Regions from separate parts of the Arthrobacter sp. OAP107 genome, predicted to be linked through region 3. Evidence: riboswitches for the same ligand, from Rfam matches in the RefSeq annotation. Region 3 holds a riboswitch; each other region holds the start of a gene.
The links. A riboswitch is a leader RNA that binds a small molecule or an ion and turns the genes downstream of it on or off. The one in region 3 is predicted to bind S-adenosylmethionine.
Positions count from the first base shown of each region.

Region 1 (2,254 bases), 2.1 Mb from region 3:
CGGCTGCAAGCACGACGCCGCCGCCGTCAACTGCGGCGTGGATGCCTGGGTCGCCGCCGGCCATGCCGGGCCCACCGGAGCTGCCAGGCTCGCGTCCCTGCGCCGCCTGCTGGGCACCGACCCGCGCGCGGAGGGCCAGGAAACCAAGGAACTCGGCAGCGTCGGCTAGCCTTCCGCGGCGCAGCCCGGCAGCTGCCTCCCCGCCCCGCCGGGCCTTTGAGGGTAGTTTGGAACCATGACCCAACCCGCTTCAACGTACAACGATGACCTGCGTCTGGCCCATGTGCTGGCCGATTCCGTGGACGACCAGACCATGAGCCGGTTCAAGGCGCTGGACCTCCAGATCGAGACGAAGCCTGATCTGACGCCGGTCACCGATGCGGACAAGGCCGCCGAGGAGTCCATCCGCGGCCAGCTGTCCCGTTCCCGTCCCCGCGACGCCGTGCTCGGTGAGGAGTTCGGAAGTTCCGGCCACGGTTCCCGCCGCTGGATCATCGACCCCATCGACGGCACCAAAAACTTCGTCCGTGGGGTACCGGTGTGGGCCACACTGATCGCCCTGGTCGACGAGGGCGAACCCGTCGTGGGCGTGGTCAGCGCCCCGGCGCTCGGCAAGCGCTGGTGGGCCGCCAAGGGCGCCGGTGCCTACTCGGGCCGTTCCCTGGCCGCCGCCACCCGGCTCAAGGTATCCAACGTGTCCAGCCTCGCCGACGCCTCGTTGTCCTATTCCAGCCTCGGCGGCTGGAAGGACCGCGGCAACCTCGATGAGTTCCTGCAGCTCACCGAGGACGTGTGGCGCACCCGCGCGTTCGGGGACTTCTGGTCCTACTGCATGGTGGCCGAAGGTGCGGTGGACATCGCCTGCGAACCGGAACTGAACCTCTACGACATGGCGGCGCTGGTGCCGATCGTCACGGAGGCAGGCGGCCGCTTCACCTCCCTCGAAGGCACGGACGGCCCGTTCGGCGGCAACGCCCTGGCCACCAACTCGATCCTGCACTCGGAAGTCCTGAAGCGGCTGAACCCGCAGCTGGACGATTTGCTCTAGCTTCCCCCCGGAGCCGGCCCAGCGCCTCTGGGCTGAATATAACGACGGTGGTCGCCTCCTTTTGGTGGCGGCCGCCGTCGTTTATTCGACCGAAAGCCAGAAATCCGGGTTGCGTAATATTCCGCTTAACATTCCGGACCGGCTTTTTCATCGCCCGCCCGGATGTCCTAGTCTCGTAACAGGTCACGAGTGCCAGCGCTAAACCCCGGTTAGCTGGCCGGCAACCCTCCATTCGCGGTGGGGTGCCCCGGGTGACGACCAGGCCGATCCGGAACGGACCCGGCAAGCGCGGATCCCCGTCACACGGGGTCCTTTCTCAGTGAGGTCCCATGACGACTGCAATCATTTCTTCCACCACCGACGCTGACGTGCTGGACGGCCGATTCGCTGCCGCCGGCCGTCCCCTGGCCGCCGTCACCGGCGCGGAAATCCAGGCTCCGCTGATCCAGGGCGGCCACGTCCGCTACGCCAACCTCGACTACGGCGCCTCCGCGCCTGCGCTGTCCGTGGTGTCCGCGTACCTCAACGAGATCCTGCCGTACTACGCGAGCGTGCACCGCGGCGCCGGCTACGCCTCGCAGATCAGCACCTCCGTGTACGAGAACGCGCGCGACATCGTGCGGCAGTTCGTGGGCGGCCGCGCCGATGACGCCGTCATTTTCACCAGGAACACCACCGATTCCCTCAACCTCCTGGCCGGCTGCCTGCCGGTAGAGGACCACCACCACACCGGTGAAGTGCTCTACCTGGACATCGAGCACCACGCCAACCTGCTGCCGTGGCAGGGAGTGCCGCACCGCAGCGTGGTGGCCTCGGAAACCCTGGAAGCCACCATCGGCAGCCTGCGCACCGAACTTGAGCATGGCGATGTCAGCCTCCTTGCCGTGACCGGTGCATCCAACGTCACGGGCGAAATCCTTCCCATCCGGCGCCTCGCGGCACTGGCCCACGAATACGGCGCACGGATCGTGGTGGACGCCGCCCAGCTCGCGCCGCACCGCCGCGTCAACATCGCCGCGGACGACGTCGACTACCTCGCCTTCTCCGGCCACAAGCTCTACGCCCCCTTCGGCGCCGGCGTGCTCATCGGACGCCCCGACTGGCTCGACGCCGGAACCCCGCACCTCGCCGGCGGCGGAGCCGTCAGCGAGGCAAGGCTCGACGGCGTCAGCTGGGCCACCGGCCCCGCCCGCCACGAGGGCGGCT
Region 1 covers NZ_JBEPOK010000001.1:1,515,644-1,517,897, reverse strand. Annotated here, with positions in the region: gene rsgA (ribosome small subunit-dependent GTPase A) at 1-169, shown strand, start outside; gene hisN (histidinol-phosphatase) at 236-1,048, shown strand; SAM riboswitch class IV at 1,230-1,343, shown strand; gene ABIE00_RS07070 (aminotransferase class V-fold PLP-dependent enzyme) at 1,378-2,254, shown strand, end outside.
Region 1: it holds a riboswitch for S-adenosylmethionine, as region 3 does, so the genes downstream of both, ABIE00_RS07070 (aminotransferase class V-fold PLP-dependent enzyme) here and metX (homoserine O-acetyltransferase MetX) in region 3, are expected to answer to the same signal.

Region 2 (2,254 bases), 3.6 Mb from region 3:
TGGCGTCCGGTTCCCAGCTGCGCCAGAGCTTGCGCACAACGTCCACGAACTCCTCTGCCTTCTCGTAGCGGAGGTCGTGCTCGATCTGCTGGTCCAGCCCGTAGTTCTGCGCGGCAAGGTCACTGCCGGAGGTCACCACGTTCCAGCCCAGCTGCCCGTTGGAGAAGTGCTGCAGCGTGGCCAGCAGCCGGGCGGCGGTGAACGGCGGATAGAAGGACGCGCTGATGGTGGGCACAATGCCCAGGTGTTCCGTGGCGGAGAGCAGATACGGCACCAGTGCCAGCGGATCATGCTTCGGCGCAAAGGACGCCTGCGCCAGCGAAACCTCAGCGCTGCCGCCGTAGGTGTCGGGGACGGTGAGCGAGTCCTCGATGATGAACAGGTCCAGCCCCGCCCGCTCGAACTCCCGGACGGCGTGCTGGTAGGGGGCGGGCTTCTTCCAGTCATAGCCGATTCCGTAGCCGGGCGTGCCCCAGCCCTGGACCCCGAAGCCATGGCCCACAAACCATCCAAAGTGCAGCATGGGAGTCACTGTATTCGGGGTCGAATCATTCACTGTGGCCTGGTTTCATCCGGCGTTACGGCGGTTCATCTCCCGTCATTATCCTCCCGGCCACTGGCTTTGTAACCGCATGCCAGGGTCACTGCCATGACCAGCTGTTGGGTGCGTTACGGAACATGACGACGGCCGCGGTGCGCGCCGCCGTCGTCAGTGTTACGTTTTTGGGGAGTAATGAGTACCGGCATTAAGCCCTGACTGGCCGGTCGGCAACCCTCCTTCCACGGCGGGGTGCCTCAGGTGAATACTCGGCATATCGACCCCTTCGAGCTGCAAGCGTGAGAAAAGGAGATCCGTCGTGTCAGACGCCCCCGCCGTTGCACCGCTGTCATCCCAGCAGGATAAACCTGAGGAAAAGCTGTCCTACCGCCTGATCACTGGGCCGGACGACCGCTCGTTCTGTGAACGCATCTCGGCTGCCCTGAGCGAAGGATACGTCCTGCACGGCAGCCCGGCAGCCACCTTCAACGGCACCAGCGTCATCGTGGCCCAGGCCGTCATCCTGCCAGCCGCCATCGCCACCGCGGATGCCGCCGTCGCCACCGCCGTTGACCGGCTGGACTCCGACGAGGACCTCAGCGAAGAAGCATACGAGGGCCACGCATGAGCTACGCCGGAGACCTCACCCCGCAGGATGCGTGGGCCAAGCTCGAGGACGGTGCCATCCTGGTGGATGTGCGGACCGAGGGCGAATGGGCGCACATCGGCATTCCGGACACCGCGGCCACGGAGAACGATCCGCTCTTCATCCAGTGGACCTTTCCCGGCGGCATTCCCAATCCCGACTTCGTCGAGCAGCTGAAGCAGCAGGCGCCTGAGGACACCCGGGTGGAGCTGCTGTTCCTGTGCCGCTCCGGCCAGCGCTCCATCGCCGCCGCCACCGCTGCCACGCAGGCCGGCTTCACGGCCTACAACGTCCTCGAAGGTTTCGAGGGCGAGCCCGACCGCTACGGTGAGCGCACCGTGAACGGATGGAAGAACCGCGGACTGCCGACGAACCTGGGAAAGAACTAAGTTGACCTTTAATCACGACGCCGCCGGCTGGAGCCCCGATACCCAGGCCGTCCGCGGCGGGCTGGACCGCACCAATTTCCAAGAGACCACCGAACCGGTCTTCCTGAACTCCGGGTTCGTCTATGAGTCGGCCGCGGCCGCGGAGCGCGCCTTCACCGGCGAGGACGAACGCTTCGTCTACTCGCGCTACGGCAACCCTTCAGTGGCCACCTTCCAGGAGCGGCTCCGCCTGCTCGAAGGCACCGAGGCGTGCTTTGCGACGGCGTCCGGCATGGCTGCCGTTTTCACCGCCCTGGGTGCCCTGCTCGGCGCCGGAGACCGTGTGGTCGCCAGCCGTTCCTTGTTCGGCTCCTGCTTCGTGATCCTCAACGAGATCCTGCCGCGCTGGGGTGTGGAGACCGTATTCGTGGACGGTCCGGACCTCGAGCAATGGCGCACTGCCCTCTCGGTGCCCACCACGGCGGTCTTCTTCGAATCCCCGTCCAATCCCATGCAGGAAATCGTGGACATCGCTGCGGTCAGCGAACTCGCCCACGCCGCCGGCGCCAAGGTGGTGGCGGACAACGTCTTCGCCACCCCGCTGCTGCAGCGCTGCGGGGACCTCGGGGCGGACGTGATCGTCTACTCCGGCACCAAGCACATCGACGGCCAGGGCCGCGTGATGGGCGGGGCCATCCTGGG
Region 2 covers NZ_JBEPOK010000001.1:56,113-58,366, reverse strand. Annotated here, with positions in the region: gene ABIE00_RS00245 (NtaA/DmoA family FMN-dependent monooxygenase) at 1-523, opposite strand, end outside; SAM riboswitch class IV at 730-844, shown strand; gene ABIE00_RS00240 (DUF1737 domain-containing protein) at 858-1,166, shown strand; gene ABIE00_RS00235 (rhodanese-like domain-containing protein) at 1,163-1,573, shown strand; gene ABIE00_RS00230 (O-succinylhomoserine sulfhydrylase) at 1,575-2,254, shown strand, end outside.
Region 2: it holds a riboswitch for S-adenosylmethionine, as region 3 does, so the genes downstream of both, ABIE00_RS00240 (DUF1737 domain-containing protein) here and metX (homoserine O-acetyltransferase MetX) in region 3, are expected to answer to the same signal.

Region 3 (2,254 bases):
TGAGCAGCGGATCGCCAGCCTGGAGGGCGGGCTCGCCGCGCTGCTCCTGAGCTCCGGCCAGGCTGCAGAAACGTACGCCATCCTCAACATTGCCGAGGCCGGCGACCACGTGGTGGCCAGCCCCAGCCTCTACGGCGGCACCTACAACCTGCTGGCACACACCCTCAAGAAGTTCGGCGTGTCCGTCACCTTCGTGGCCGACCCGGACAACCTGGAGCAGTGGCGCGACGCCGTGCAGCCGAACACCAAGCTCTTCTTTGCCGAAGTGGTCTCCAACCCGCGGCAGGACGTCCTGGACATTGAAGGGGTGTCCCGGACCGCGCACGAGGCCGGCGTGCCACTCATCGTGGATAACACCCTGTCCACGCCCTACCTCATCAGGCCGCTCGAGTGGGGCGCGGACATCGTAGTGCACTCGGCCACCAAATACCTGGGCGGACACGGGGCCGCCATTGCCGGAGTCATCGTGGACTCAGGCAACTTCGACTTCGGCAAGGACCCGGAACGGTTCCCTGGCTTCAATACGCCGGACCCCACCTACAACGGGCTGGTCTACGCCCGCGACCTCGGCGCAGGCGGTGCGCTGGGGGCCAACCTGTCCTACATTCTCAAAGCGCGGGTCCAGCTGCTGCGCGACCTGGGCTCCGCGGTATCCCCGTTCAATGCCTTCCTCATCGCGCAGGGCCTGGAAACGCTGAGCCTTCGGGTGGAACGCCATGTGGCCAATGCGGTGGCCGTCGCCAGCTGGCTGGAAGCCAGGGACGATGTGGAGTCCGTAGCCTACGCCGGGCTGCCGTCCAGCCCCTGGTATGAGCGGGGTCTGAAGTACGGGCCGAAGGGCACCGGCGCAGTGGTGTCGTTCACGGTGGCCGGCGGCGCCGATGCGGGCAAGCGCTTCGTGGATGCCTTGGAACTTCACTCCCACGTGGCAAACATCGGCGACGTCCGCTCCCTCGTCATCCACCCGGCGTCGACCACGCACAGCCAGCTGACCCCGGAACAGCAGAGCGTGGCCGGGGTGGCCCCCGGCCTGGTCCGGCTGTCCGTCGGCCTGGAACACATCGATGACATTCTGGCCGACCTCGACGCCGGCTTCCGGGCGGCGAAAGGCGCCTGACTCCAGCTGAGGCGGGTGGAACTCCCGGCCCGGGAACGGGCCGGGAGTCACACAGCCGTCACATTCTTAGCGCAGATGTCCGCCTGTTTCGTAAACTTGGCAACAGGTCATGAGTGCCAGCGACAGCCCCGGCTTGCTGGCCGGCAACCCTCCTTCCGCGGTGGGGTGCCCCGGGTGAAGACCTGGCCTGCCGGACAGCTGCCGGCGGGCAAGCGCGTAGAAGAGGTTTACCTATGACGATTTCTGTCAGCAGCACCGACGTTCCCGCCGCCGAGGCTTCGGACGGCACTGTTGTTCCCGCCGGCCGCACTCTTTCCGGCAGCCGCACGATTCCCGACGGGACAGTCCAGTACCTCAACATCGGCAGCCTGAAGCTCGAGGCCGGGGGATTCCTGCCGGACGTGACCCTGGCCTATGAAACCTGGGGAACGCTCAACGAGGACGGCTCGAATGCCATCCTCGTGCAGCACGCCCTCACCGGCAGCACGCACGTGACGCGGGGCGCCGGTGAGGAGGAGGGCTGGTGGGAACAGCTCGCCGGGCCGGGCGCGCCGGCGGACACCGGCAGGTTCTTTGTCATTTCCGTCAATATCCTGGGCGGCTGTTACGGGTCCACCGGACCGTCGTCGAACGCTCCGGACGGCAAGCCCTGGGGCTCGCGCTTTCCGCTGGTGACGCTGCGGGACTCGACAGTTGCCGAGGCGCGGCTCGCCGACCGGCTCGGCATCGGAACCTGGCATGCCGTTGTGGGCGGATCCATGGGCGGGGCTCGGGCCCTCGAATGGGCGGTGACTTTTCCTGAGCGGGTCCGCCGCTGCGGCGTCATCTCCGTCGGTGCGAGGAGCACGGCCGAACAGATCGCCTTCGCGCAGGCGCAGACCCTGGCCATCCGGCAGGACCGCCATTTCAACGGCGGTGACTACTACGGCGGACCTGAACCCACGGAGGGCCTGGCGCTCGCCCGGCGGATTGCCCACATCACCTACCGGTCCGCCTACGAGCTCGACTTCCGGTTCGGCAGGAACGCCCAGGCCCCTGAAGAGCCCCTGCAGGCAGATGCCCTGGCGGGCCGCGGCCGTTACCAGGTGGAGAGCTACCTCGACTACCAGGGCAACAAGCTGGTGCGGCGCTTCGACG
Region 3 covers NZ_JBEPOK010000001.1:3,640,323-3,642,576, reverse strand. Annotated here, with positions in the region: gene ABIE00_RS16775 (bifunctional o-acetylhomoserine/o-acetylserine sulfhydrylase) at 1-1,117, shown strand, start outside; SAM riboswitch class IV at 1,223-1,338, shown strand; gene metX (homoserine O-acetyltransferase MetX) at 1,351-2,254, shown strand, end outside.